3 regions of the Bradyrhizobium sp. SZCCHNPS1003 genome follow, and region 1 is predicted to be linked to each of the others. Evidence: predicted binding sites of a transcription regulator. Region 1 holds the regulator's gene; each other region holds the start of a gene.
The links. Region 1 encodes PhoB, which activates phosphate uptake and scavenging genes when phosphate is short. Its sites were predicted from a motif close to TGTCATNNANCTGTCAT; they were not measured.
Positions count from the first base shown of each region.

Region 1 (4,370 bases):
TCTTCAACCGGATGTACGATCTCTATCCGGGCCAGCGGGCGACCGGGCAGCTGATGCTCGACAACACCAACATCCTCGATCCCAAGCTCGATCTGAATCTGCTGCGCGCCCGGGTCGGCATGGTGTTCCAGAAGCCGACGCCGTTCCCGATGACGATCTACGAGAACATCGCCTTCGGCATCCGCCTCTATGAGAAGATATCGAAGTCGGAGATGGACGACCGGGTCGAGAAGGCGCTGCGCGGCGGCGCGCTGTGGAACGAGGTCAAGGACAAGCTCAACGCCTCGGGCCTGTCGCTGTCCGGCGGCCAGCAGCAGCGACTGTGCATCGCGCGCACCGTGGCGGTCCGGCCGGAGGTGATCTTGTTCGACGAGCCGTGCTCGGCGCTCGATCCGATCTCGACCGCCAAGGTCGAGGAGCTGATCCAGGAGCTCGCCGAAAACTACACAATCGCCATCGTGACGCATAACATGCAGCAGGCGGCGCGCGTCTCCGACAAGACCGCCTTCATGTATCTCGGCGAGCTGATCGAGTTCGACGACACCAGCAAGATCTTCACCTCGCCGAGTGATCGGCGGACCCAGGATTACATCACCGGCCGGTTCGGCTGACGCCGACGACATTGTCTTCAGGAGATCATCATGGCCAGTGAACATACCGCCAAGGCGTTCGACAGCGATCTGCAGGACCTCACCCGTCTGGTATCGGAGATGGGCGGCCTCGCGGAGCGGCTGATCGTCGATTCCGTCGATGCGCTGGTGCGGCGCGACATCGCGCTCGGCCAGAAGGTGGTCGCCACCGACGCCGAGGTCGACAAGCTGCAGCGCATCATCGAGGAGCGCGCCGTGCTCACGATCGCCCGTCGCCAGCCGATGGCGGTCGACCTGCGCGAGATCGTCGGCGCGATGCGCGTGGCGACCGATCTGGAGCGCATCGGCGACCTCGCCAAGAACATCGGCAAGCGCGTCGCGGCGCTGGAGAGCGACTTCCATCCGCTGAAGCTGATCCGCGGCCTCGAGCACATGACCGATCTGGTGCAGTCGCAGGTCAAGACGGTGCTGGACGCCTATGCCGCGCATGACCTGCCGGCGGCGATGACGGTGTGGAAGGGCGACGAGGAAGTCGACGCCATCTGCACCTCGCTGTTCCGCGAGCTCCTGACCTACATGATGGAGGATCCGCGCAACATCTCGTTCTGCATCCACCTGATGTTCTGCGCCAAGAACATCGAGCGCATCGGCGATCACGCGACCAACATCGCCGAGACTGTATTCTATATGATCGAAGGCCAGCAGATCATGGACAAGCGCCCGAAGGGCGACATGACGAGCTTCGCGACGACGATTCCCGGTAACTAAGAGAGACGGTTCAGACATGGGCGCCCGAATTCTGGTGGTGGAGGACGAGGAGGCGCTGACGACGCTGCTGCGCTACAACCTCGAGGCCGAAGGCTACGAGGTCGAGACCGTGGCGCGCGGCGACGAGGCCGACACGCGGCTGAAGGAGCGCGTTCCGGATCTCGTCGTGCTCGACTGGATGCTGCCGGGCCTCTCCGGCATCGAGCTGTGCCGCCGCCTGCGCGCGCGCTCCGAGACCCGGCAACTGCCGATCATCATGCTGACGGCGCGCGGCGAGGAGAGCGAGCGCGTGCGCGGACTCGCCACCGGCGCCGACGACTACATCGTCAAGCCGTTCTCGGTGCCGGAGCTCCTGGCGCGCGTGAAAGGCCTGCTGCGGCGGGCGAGCCCGGAGCGGCTGGCGACCGTGCTGTCCTATGGCGACATCGAGCTCGACCGCGAGAAACGCCGCGTGGCGCGCTCGGGGCGGCCGATCGATCTCGGCCCGACCGAATACCGCCTGCTCGAATTCTTCCTCGAGCACCCCGGCCGCGTGTTCAGCCGCGAACAGCTGCTCGACAGCGTCTGGGGCCGCGACATCTACATCGACGAGCGCACCGTCGACGTCCATATCGGCCGCCTGCGCAAGCTGCTCAATCCCGGCCGCGAGCAGGACCCGATCCGCACCGTGCGCGGCGCCGGTTATGCGCTCGATGATCGCTTCGCCAAGAGCGAGCAGGTGTAAGGGCGATGGGCGTGAGGATGAAGAAGGTGTGAGGCGCGAGCGGGCCCGATTGAGGAGATCGCGGTCCGCTTTCCGCCACGCCGCCGCCGTCTTGATCGTGTCTGCTTCGTGGCCCGTCACGATGTTTCGGTCCCAGCGGACGCCCTTGATCAAGACCATCATCATATCTCTTGTCATGCTGCTCGGCAGCCTGGCGGGCGCCACGGCCGCCGAGCTCGAAGACGCGGTCGCGGCGGCAGGCAACGGGCAGCATGCGGCGGCGATGCGACGGCTGCTGCCGCTGGCCGCCAAGGGCGATGCGCGGGCGCAGTTCGACGTCGGCTTCATGCAGGCGTTCGGCTGGGGCGTGCCGCGTAATCCGAGCGAGGCGCTGGCGTGGTACCGCAAGGCCGCCGATCAGGGGCTCGCCGTCGCGCAACATTATCTCGGCATCGCCTACGTCAACGGCGAGGGTGTTGCCTCCAACTACGGCGAAGCCAGTCGCTGGTTCAGCCGCGCCGCGGCGCAGGGTTTCGCCCAGTCGCAATACATGCTCGGCCTGATGCTGCTCGACGGCCGCGGTGTGAAACAGGACGTCGTGCAAGGCTATGCCTGGCTGGTGATGGCGGGCCGTAGCGGCGTGCGATCGGCCGGCCGCGACGTGCAGCGGGTCAGGTTGACCGAGCCGCAGCGCGTCCAGGCCCAGAGCGCCATTGCGTCCTGGCAGCCGAAACCGGAATCGGCGGATGCGGGCATTGCCACTCCGCGTCCGGAGCAATTGCTCGGGCTCGATCGCCACATCGGCGAGGTCGTCGATCCCACCTCCTGGCCGGCGTCGTCGATCGGCGTCGTCACCGTCGCGCAATACTCGAGCGGCGGCTGGTGCACCGGCACCCTGGTGGCGCCGCGCGTCGTGCTCACCGCCGCGCATTGCGTCTTCAACGGCGTGGCGCAGGTCAGCCCCGGCAATGTCCGCTTCCTGGCCGGCATGAACCGTGGCACGCCGGCGGCATCGTCGGTCGCCGACAAGCTGATCGTGGCGCCCGATTTCGTCCCGACCCGGCACGACAGATGGTCGCTCGACCGCTCGCCCGCCGATTGGGCGCTGATCGTGCTGAAGGATGCTCTGCCGTCGAAGCCGGTGGCGGTCAAGGCGCTGACCCGCGAGGAGCTCGCGGCTGCGACCACGGCCGGAACCATCTCCGAGATCGGCTATGGCCAGGAGCGGCGCTATTCGCCGACCGGCCAGCGCAATTGCAGCGCCGGCATGACCGGGGATGCCCGGCTGTTGACAGTGCATTGCCTGGCCAATTTCGGCTATTCGGGCTCGCCGATCCTGGCCGAGGTCGGCGGGGAGCCGGCCGTGGTCGGCATCTTCTCGGCGTTCCACGAGGAGACCCGGCTGATGTTCGCCGCCCCCGCGAGCCAGTTCGAGGCGGTCGTGCGCCGCGAGATCGCGGCGCAGAGTGCCTCGGCGCGGTGAGGGAAGGAGCGAGAGAGACGAGGTCCCGCCGCTGGTCATGATCTGTGCGTGACTGGATAGCGGGTTGCCAAGCGAGAGGGCGGTCCGGGAAGCGCCACCCAGGTTTTCCTGCAGCTTTCGCCTGCAGCGGGGCCTTTACCGAACTGGCCTAGCTCTTGCTATAGTCCGAGTATGACGATTGTTCCAATTGATCATCCTCGGGCCGCGCGGCTGCTGTGGTGGCGGTCGCAGCCCGGCCGCAACGTTGCGCTCGTCGGCGGGCTGGTCGCGGCCAACGCGCTCGCCTGGGCCTGGGCATTCGCGCTCTACGCCGACCGGCCCGCCATCGTCGGCACCGCGATGCTGGCTTGGCTGCTCGGACTGCGCCATGCGGTCGATGCGGATCACATCGCGGCGATTGACAACGTCGTGCGGAAGCTGGTGCAGGACGGTAGCGCCCCGCGCGCCGCCGGCCTCTATTTTGCGCTCGGCCATTCCAGCGTCGTCGTCATCGCCACCATCGTCGTGAGCCTCATCGCCGGCGCCGACCTCCTGGATGAAGAGAGCGCGATCAGGGCGATCGGCGGCGTCATCGGCACGTCGGTATCGGCCGGCTTCCTGCTGCTTATCGCGTTGGCGAACCTCATTCTGTTCGTGAACCTCTGGCGCCGCGCCGCACAGCCGCAGTCCGAGATGGAAACCGCCGGAAACACCGGACGGGGCATCCTCATCCGCCTGCTGCGCCCCGTGCTCCGCCTGGTGGGACGCGCCTGGCACATGTATCCGCTCGGCTTCCTGTTCGGTCTCGGCTTCGACACCGCGAGCGAGATCGGGCTTCTCAGCCTGT
Region 1 is NZ_JAUHIU010000001.1:316,780-321,149, reverse strand. It holds gene pstB (phosphate ABC transporter ATP-binding protein PstB) at 1-611, shown strand, start outside; gene phoU (phosphate signaling complex protein PhoU) at 642-1,358, shown strand; gene phoB (phosphate regulon transcriptional regulator PhoB) at 1,375-2,082, shown strand; gene QX126_RS01470 (trypsin-like serine protease) at 2,228-3,544, shown strand; gene QX126_RS01465 (HoxN/HupN/NixA family nickel/cobalt transporter) at 3,716-4,370, shown strand, end outside.

Region 2 (4,370 bases), on a different contig from region 1:
CAAGCCGTCTCATCATGCCACCGCAACTGGCACCGATCGCTCGGCCGTTCAATCCCGGCGCCCAGATCCAGAGCCATCCAGGCCCGCAACCGAAGCTGCCGGCCACCAGCGTGCCGCCGCGCGGACCGATGCCGCCAACGGTGATCACGAAAGGCAATGCCATCAACAACGCGGGTCCCAACAAGGTCGTCGATCCCAGGCCAATCGCTCAGACCAGGTTGCGCGACAGGATCATGCGGCCGGCAAATCCGCCTGTCGCCGCGAAGATCCAGCGCGATCCACTGAAGCGCAGTCCTGGGCGGCCATTCGACACCCGCGAGGTCCGGCGTCCCTTCCCCGGCAATTCCGGTCCGTTCAAGCCGAACATCAACGCGTCGCGTCCGTCGATGGCGCGTGGCCAAGGAGGGATGCAGGGCGGCCCGACGCGGGGCACGCCGCACGTCGCGCAGTCCGGACTGCGGATCGGCGGTGGGGGATCTGCAAAAGGCGGCCTCAGCTTTCACTGAGGCTAGATCGTCACGCAATCAGCCTGGCGTAGAGCTCAGCATCGACATTGCCGCCGGACAAAACGATCACCACCGTCTTGCCCGCCACATCCAGCCGGCCGGCCAGCAATGCCGCAAGCCCGACTGAACCACCGGGCTCGACGACGAGCTTCAGCTCCCGGAAGGCAAAGCCGACCGCGCGCCCCACCTCCTCATCCGAGGCCTCGACCGCAGCCGATAGCAGTTGGCTGTTGATCGCGAAGGTGATCTCGCCCGGAATCGCCGCCATCAGCGCGTCGCAGATGGTGCGTCCCTTCGCATCATGGGCCTCGCGGCGGCCGGCCCGCAGCGAGCGCGCATGGTCGTCAAAGCCCTTGGGCTCAGCCACGACCATCCGGGTGCTCGGAAAATGCGCCTTCACCGCGGTCGAGACGCCGGCAAGCAGACCACCGCCCGAAGCCGGGACGATCACCAGATCCGGCGACAGGCCGAGCGCCGCAAGGTCCTCGGCGATTTCACGACCGACGGTGCCCTGCCCTGCGATGACGTGGGGATCGTCATAGGGCGGCACCACCGTCGAGCCGCGCTTTGCTGCGATGTCGCGCGCGATCGCTTCGCGGTCCTCGCGATCGCGATCATAGAGCACGACCTCGGCACCGAACGCCTTGGTGCGCTCGCGCTTGGCCGCCGGCGCATCCGAGGGCATCACGATCGTGGCGTCCATGCCCAGCAATGTGGCGGCATGGGCGACGCCCTGCGCATGATTGCCGGAGGAGAATGCGACGACGCCGTTGCCGCGCGCTGCCTGCGGGATCGACGCCAGTTTGTTGTAGGCGCCGCGGAACTTGAACGAGCCGGTCCGCTGCAGCACCTCCGGCTTCACGAAGACGTTCGCCTTGAACTGCTCGCTCAGCACGGGAGCCGGCAGCAGCGGAGTCCGCACGGCCACGGGCGCGAGGACGCGTGCCGCCTCATCGATGTCGGCGGCGGTCACGGGCAGGATCGGGGAATGAGCTGTCATGCCCCTATTTTACCGCGCCCGATTGCCGAGAGGCAAGGGAGCCGGTGTCAGGCGGCGCGAGCGGCCAGTTGGGGAACCGGCGCGCGCTGCCGCAGCGGATCGGTCCAGGTGAGGATCTCGAAGCGGCCGTCCTCGTGCTCGACCAGCGCCGTGCAGCTCTCGACCCAGTCGCCGCAATTCATGTAGCGAATGTCGTCCTGATCGCGGATGACAGCGCAATGGATGTGGCCGCAGATCACGCCGTCAGCGCCATGCCTTCGCGCCTCGGAGGCCAGCGCCGTCTCGAACGCGCCGATGTAGTTCACCGCGTTCTTGACCTTCTGCTTGGCCCATTGCGACAGCGACCAATAGGGAACGCCGAACATGCGACGGAAGAAGTTGACCAGACGGTTCATCTGGATCGCGAAGTCATAGGCCTTGTCGCCGAGATGGGCGAGCCAGCGCGCGTTCTGCACGACCAGATCAAAGATATCGCCGTGGATCACCAGATAGCGTTTGCCGTCAGCGCCGGTGTGGACGATGTTCTCGACGACATCGATGCCGCCGAAATGCGTGCCGTAATAACCGCGCAGGAACTCGTCGTGATTGCCGGGGACATAGACGATCTTGGCGCCCTTGCGCGCCTTGCGCAGCATCTTCTGCACCAGGTCGTTATGCGACTGCGGCCAATGCCAGCTCGATTTGAGCGCCCAGCCGTCGATGATGTCGCCGACCAGATAGATCGTATCTGCATCATGGTGGCGCAGGAAATCGACGAGGAGATTGGCCTGCGAGCCGCGGGCTCCGAGATGAACGTCCGAGATGAACAACGTCCGAAAGCGCCGAGCCGGGCTTTCTTCACCAGCAGTCTCAAGTCCCATGCGCGCCCACCTAACAGTCCCTGATGACACCGCGATGACGAAACGCCGCACCAGCAGAACCCATCCTGCCGGACCGCGACCGGACACCGCTCGTTCGACGACTCGCGACGTCCTTCGTCACTGCCCCGCGATACCAGCGGGGTGCGACAATCAGGCGACAGGCGGGCGGCGCGAACAGGGAAAATCAGCCTCCTATCTCGGCACGGTGACGACGCGCAGATTGTTGGTGGTGCCGGCTCGCGCGAACGGGATGCCGGCGACGACGACGAGCAGGTCGCCGGCTTCAGCGAACTCCTCCTGCACAGCGAAGAAGGTCGCGCGCTCGACCATCTCCTCGTAGCTCTGCACGTCCTGCGACAGCACGCTGTGCGCGCCCCACAGCAGGCACATGCGCCGCGAGGTGTCCTCGTTCGGCGTGATCGCCAGAATCGGCAGGCTCGGCCGCTTGCGCGCAACGCGCGAGGCCGAGGTTCCGCTCGACGTATAGGCCACGATCGCCCTGGCGTGGATCGCCGAGGCGAGATCGGCCGCCGCGGTTGCCACCGCATGCGGCGGCGTCTGCTCCTCGCCCGGCTGCGTCGCCTCGACGATCGAGCGATACATCTTGTGGCCTTCGGTGGCCTTGATGATGCTGTCCATCATCGCCACCGCCTCGCGCGGGTATTGGCCGCTGGCAGACTCCGCCGACAGCATCACCGCGTCGGCGCCGTCATAGATCGCGGTGGCGACGTCCGAGACCTCGGCGCGCGTCGGCGTCGGCGTCGCCACCATCGAATCCAGCATCTGCGTCGCGACGATCACCGGCTTCACCGCGAGCCGGCAGGCGCGCACCAGCTCCTTCTGCTTGCCCGGCACGTCCTCGTTGGGAATCTCGACGCCGAGATCGCCGCGCGCGACCATGATCGCGTCCGACAACTGGATGATGTCGTCGATCCGCTCCAGCGCCGCCGGCTTCTCGATCTTGGACATGATGCCGGCGCGGCCGTTGATGAGGCCCCTCGCCTCAAGCACGTCCGACGGCTTCTGCACGAACGACAGCGCCACCCAGTCGACGCCGAGCTCGAGCCCGAAGGCGAGATCGGAGCGGTCCTTGGCCGTCAGCGGCGACAGCTCCAGAATGGTGCCCGGCAGATTGACGCCCTTGTGATTGGAAATCGCGCCGCTGACGATCACCTTGGCCTCGATCCAGTCGTCGCCGAGGCCGGTGACGCGAACGCGGACGCGGCCGTCATCGATCAGAAGATCGTGACCGGGCGAGACCGCCGCAAAGATTTCCGGATGCGGCAACGGAATCGATGTCTTGTCGCCCTCGGTGCCGTTGAGGACAAATCGAATCGTCTCGCCGACTTCGACCTGGATCTTCTTGTCGCGCAGAGTGCCGACGCGAATCTTAGGACCCTGCAGATCCATCAAGATGCCGATCGGTCGCTGCACTTCCTTCTCGAGCGCGCGGATCGCGGCATGGACCTTGGCGTGATCGGCCTGGGTGCCGTGGCTGAAGTTGAGACGAAAGGTGTCCACACCGGCGAGGAACAGCGCTTTCAGCATCTCCGGAGAATTGCTCGCGGGACCGACAGTCGCAACGATCTTGGCTCGACGGTGACGACGCATGATGGGTCCTTTCTCCTTAAGCCGTGTCTCGCGTCTCTATGACACGCATGTGATTGGCATGCGCGGACGCAGCGGAAGCGCTGATATACGCCCCGCAGCGTCCATTGCAAGCGCGACACGGAACACGCCAAAATTGTGCAAGAGAACAGCACGCCTCAGACGTTGGAGCCGTGGATCGCGTCGATGACGGCGTCGGTCACCTCCCTGGTCGTCGCCTTGCCGCCCACATCGGGCGTGAGGATGCCGGCCGCACATACTTTCTCGACCGCCGCCATCAGCCGCGCGGCCGCGTCCCGCTCACCGAGATGCTCGAGCATCTGCGCGCCGGTCCAGAATGTTGCGACCGGATTGGCGATGCCCTTGCCGGTGATGTCGAACGCCGAGCCGTGGATC
Region 2 is NZ_JAUHIU010000010.1:40,998-45,367, forward strand. It holds gene QX126_RS17815 (caspase family protein) at 1-506, shown strand, start outside; gene QX126_RS17820 (threonine/serine dehydratase) at 517-1,506, opposite strand; gene QX126_RS17825 (UDP-2,3-diacylglucosamine diphosphatase) at 1,554-2,366, opposite strand; gene pyk (pyruvate kinase) at 2,559-3,977, opposite strand; gene QX126_RS17835 (tartrate dehydrogenase) at 4,133-4,370, opposite strand, start outside.
Region 2: a site for PhoB is predicted at 2,390-2,406, ahead of QX126_RS17825 (UDP-2,3-diacylglucosamine diphosphatase). Genes of this name have one in related genera too.

Region 3 (4,370 bases), on a different contig from region 1:
GTCGCCGAGCGCATCAAGGCGCTGGTGCCGCAGGTCGCGCCGCGCGAGGCGGCGCAGCTCGCGGTCCGCGCGCGCGAGGAGATGAAGCTGCGGCACGCGCCGCTGCTCGTCGCCCGCGAGATGGCGCGGCTGCCGGAGCACCGTGCGCTGGTCGCCGAGACGCTGGCGCGCATCATCCAGCGGCCGGACGAGATGACCGAGCTGCTCGCGATCTACTGGGCGGACTCGCTGGGTCCGCAGCAGCAGCGCAGGCGGCAGCCGGTGTCGGCGCAGGTCAAGAAGGGGCTGGCGAAGGCGTTCACGAAGTTCGACGCCTATCAGCTCGCGAAGTATGACCGCGAAGGACCGGTGCGGCTCCGCGACGTCCTGTTCCTGGTGCACGCCAAGCCCAGGGATGCCGCCCAGGAGGCGGTGTGGAAGCAGCTCGCCGCAAGCGAGCTGCCCTCGCCCGACACCTGGGAGGTCGCGCTGTCGAAGGGCGCGGACAAGCGCGCAAGCTTCGAGCGGCTGCTCGCCGAGAAGCGGCTCGGAGCGCTGGCGCTGTTGCGCAACCTGCGCCTGATGCGAGAGGTCGGGGTGCCGCGGGCAACCATCGCGGCCGCGATCGAGACGATGCGGACGGACAGGATCCTGCCGTATCGGTTCATCACGGCGGCGCGGCATGCGCCGGACTTCGAGCCCGAGCTCGAGCAGGCGATGCTGGGCGCGATCAAGGGCTACGCGCGGCTGCCAGGTCGCACGCGGCTCCTGATCGACGTCTCGGGATCGATGTTCGCGAAGCTGTCCGCGCAGTCAGAGATGACGCGCGCGGAGGCTGCGTGCGGGCTCGCGATCCTCGCCCGCGAGGTCTGCGACGAGGTGGAGATCTTCACGTTCAGCGACAAGATCGTGAAGGTGCCGCCGCGCCGTGGCTTTGCGCTGCGCGATGCGATCCTCGGGTCGCAGCCGCATTCCGGGACCTATCTCGGCCGTGCGGTCGGCGAGATCGACCGCAAGGGAGACCGCCTGATCGTCTTCACCGACGAGCAGAGCCACGATGCGGTGCCGTCGCCCAAGGCGCGCGGGACCATGGTCAACGTGGCGTCGTACCAGCACGGGGTCGGTTACGGACCCTGGACGCGGGTCGACGGCTTCTCCGAGGCCGTGATCGCCTGGATCGCGGCGCAGGAGGAGACGCTGCGAGGCGCCACCCTGCACTGACGACAACGGACCCGGACACGTCACAGACGCGCCCGGGTCTCCTTCCCATGCTGCGCGGTTACGGCCGGCTCGATTGATCTCCTTGCGGAGCGCGCTTCAGGAGCGGCGCCACCGTTTCGATCTCGTCCGTCATCACGCCCCCAGCGAAGTTCTTGGGCAACCGGGCGATGTCGTCCGGCGAATCCAGTCCGGTGGAGAATGTCTCGCCATGATAGGCACCAACCACGAAGGCGCTGCTTCCTCCTTGTGCCATGCGCTCGAGGAAACGGTCTGGCCAGCCCCAGAGCCACGGCGCGACATTGACCGGGACCAGCACCATCATGTTCCGGCATGCGGACGGCACCAGCCCCGTCCAGCCATATCCGATATATCGCAGCAGGCAGCTCTTCAGCATGCCGCGCGACATCACCTTCAGCTCCGGCTGCGCCGCCCTGAGCGCCGCGATCGGCGCATCGCCACCATACACCATCAGCCGCCCGCGTTGCGCAGCGTCGATCGGCGCAAGTGCCGCGGCAAGCAGCCGGCCTTCCGCCGGATCATTGCTCTTGACGTTGATCAGGAACGACTTGTCCGGAAAGGTCGCGAGCACGTCGTCCAGCGACGGCATCAGGCCGACGCCCTTGCCGCGGAATGGAAACGTGCGCCCACCATCGGCAGTGTAGCCATAGCCGATGTCGAGCTGCCGCAACGCCGTCATCGCATGCGCGCGCGTAACTCCCTTGCCATCGGTGCGGCAATCGAGCGTCCAGTCATGAAACACCGCAAACTGGCCGTCGGTGGTCGGATGCACATCGAATTCCACGATATCGGCGCCGGCCAGAAAGCTGGCGCGCATGGAGGCGATGGTGTTCTCGAGATACTCATGCGTCGGCGGCAGCATGCGCGCCGCAGTGCAGGTGTCAGAAGCCAGGCCGGTGCGATCGAATTGCTGCGACAAACCGCGATGAGCCAGGAGATGCAGCCGCCCAGCCTCCTTTGTCACCTGCAGATTGGCGTTGTTGAAGAACATGAAGCCGGCGCAGATCAGCACCAGCAGCCCGGCGATTTTCAGGACCCTGCTCATGCGATGTCAATTCCATGACGATTCGAGCCGAATTGCGTCCCTGCCCTCGTTCCCCGAAAGAGTTGTCCTGCGGAGATGGCGCACCTGTTGTCCAGCGCTCCCAGAGCCGATGCGAAAGCGAATGCGAGAACGGCCACCGCCAAACTTTGGCTTCGAAGCACTGGATCGTTGTTTCCTCATCCGGTATCTGACCTCATGTTTCTGTCCATCGCCACCACCCACCAGCCCGCCACCGATCTCGGCTACCTGCTCAACAAGCATCCCGACAGGCGGCATGAGCTCGCGCTCACCTATGGCAAGGCGCTGATCTTCTATCCCGAGGCCAGCGAGAGCCGCTGTGAGGCGGCGCTGGTGCTCGACGTCGACCCGATCGGCCTCGTCCGCGGCAAAGGCCAGAGCGACGGGCTGCTCGACCAATATGTCAACGACAGGCCCTATGCCGCGTCGTCGTTCCTGTCGGTCGCGCTGAACAAGGCGTTCCGGACCGCGATGAACGGCGTCAGCAGCGCGCGCCAGGAGCTCGCCGACAGCGCCATTTCACTCGAAGCGGTTGTGACACCCCTGCCCCTGCGCGGCGGCGAAGCCGTGCTGCGGCATTTGTTCGAGCCGCTCGGCTGGCAGGTCGATCTCACCACGATCCCGGGGCCGCAGGGCGACGCGTCGAGCCGCTACGTCCGGCTCACGCTGCGCGGCACCGCGCGGCTCAGCGCGCTCCTCAATCATCTCTACGTGCTGATCCCCGTGATGGACGACGCCAAGCACTATTGGGTCGGCGACGAGGAGATCGACAAGCTGCTCAAGCGCGGCGAAGGCTGGCTCGACACGCATCCTGCGAGGGAGCTGATCGTGCGCCGCTATCTGCGCCACCGCGGCGTACTCGCACGCGCGGCTTTGGAACGCCTTGCGCCCGAGACGCAGGACGACGCGCTGGAGCCGGAGGCGCGCAGCGAGTCCGAGGACACGCTGGAACGGCCGATCCGGCTCAACGACCTGCGGATGGAAGCGGTCGTCGACGCGCTGCGCACGAGCGGCGCCAAGGCCATTGCCGACCTCGGCTGCGGCGAAGGCAAGCTGCTGCAGCTCCTCGTGCGCGAGCGCTGGGTGACCCGGCTGATCGGGCTCGATCCTGCCGCGCATGAGTTGGAGCGCGCGTCCAGGCGACTGAAGCTGGGATGGCCAGGCGGCCCGCCCGAGGGCCGCGTCACGCTTCTCCACGGCTCGCTGACCTATCGCGACGACCGCTGGGCCGGCGTCGATGCTGCTGCATTGGTCGAGGTGATCGAGCATCTCGATCCCGACCGGCTGCCGCTGGTCGAGCGCGTCGTGTTCGGCGCAGCGCGTCCGCGCGCCGTGATCGTGACCACGCCGAACGCCGACTACAATGCGCTGTTTTCGAGCCTGCCCGCAGGCCAGTTCCGCCACCGCGACCATCGCTTCGAATGGAGCCGTGTCGAGTTCGCCGCCTGGGCCGAGCGCATCTGCGCAGCCTTCACCTATCAGGTCGCCTTCTCCGGTATCGGCCACCATGACGACACCTTCGGCGCGCCGACCCAGATGGCCGTCTTCACCCGCTGAGCAATTCCATGAACATCGACATCCCCGACTTCTCGCTGGTCGTGCTGATCGGCTCGACCGGCTCCGGCAAGTCGACCTTCGCCGCCAGGCATTTCCTGCCGACCGAGGTGATCTCCTCGGATCACTGCCGCGCGCTGGTCGCCGACGACGAGACCGATCAGAGCGTCTCCGCCGATGCCTTCGACATCGTGCGCGAGATCGCAGGCCGGCGCCTCAAGCATCGCCGGCTCGCGGTGATCGACGCCACCAATGTGCGCCCCGCGGACCGCAAGGGCTGGATCGAGCTGGCGCGCAAATGGCATGCGCTGCCGGTCGCGATCGTGTTCGATCCCGGCATCGACATCTGCATCGACAGAAACCGGACACGGCCGGAGCGCACTTTCGGCGGGCCAGTCGTGCAGCGCATGGTGTCGGAGATCCGCCGCGGCCTCGGCGGCCTGCAGCGCGAGGGCTTTCGCCAGGTGTGGAAGCTCGACAGCGTCGAGCGGATCGAGGCCGCCACCCTCACGCGGCAGCCGCTGTGGACCGACAA
Region 3 is NZ_JAUHIU010000004.1:52,630-56,999, reverse strand. It holds gene QX126_RS08245 (TROVE domain-containing protein) at 1-1,200, shown strand, start outside; gene QX126_RS08240 (glycerophosphodiester phosphodiesterase family protein) at 1,259-2,263, opposite strand; gene QX126_RS08235 (3' terminal RNA ribose 2'-O-methyltransferase Hen1) at 2,459-3,838, shown strand; gene QX126_RS08230 (polynucleotide kinase-phosphatase) at 3,847-4,370, shown strand, end outside.
Region 3: a site for PhoB is predicted at 2,267-2,283, ahead of QX126_RS08240 (glycerophosphodiester phosphodiesterase family protein). Genes of this name have one in related genera too.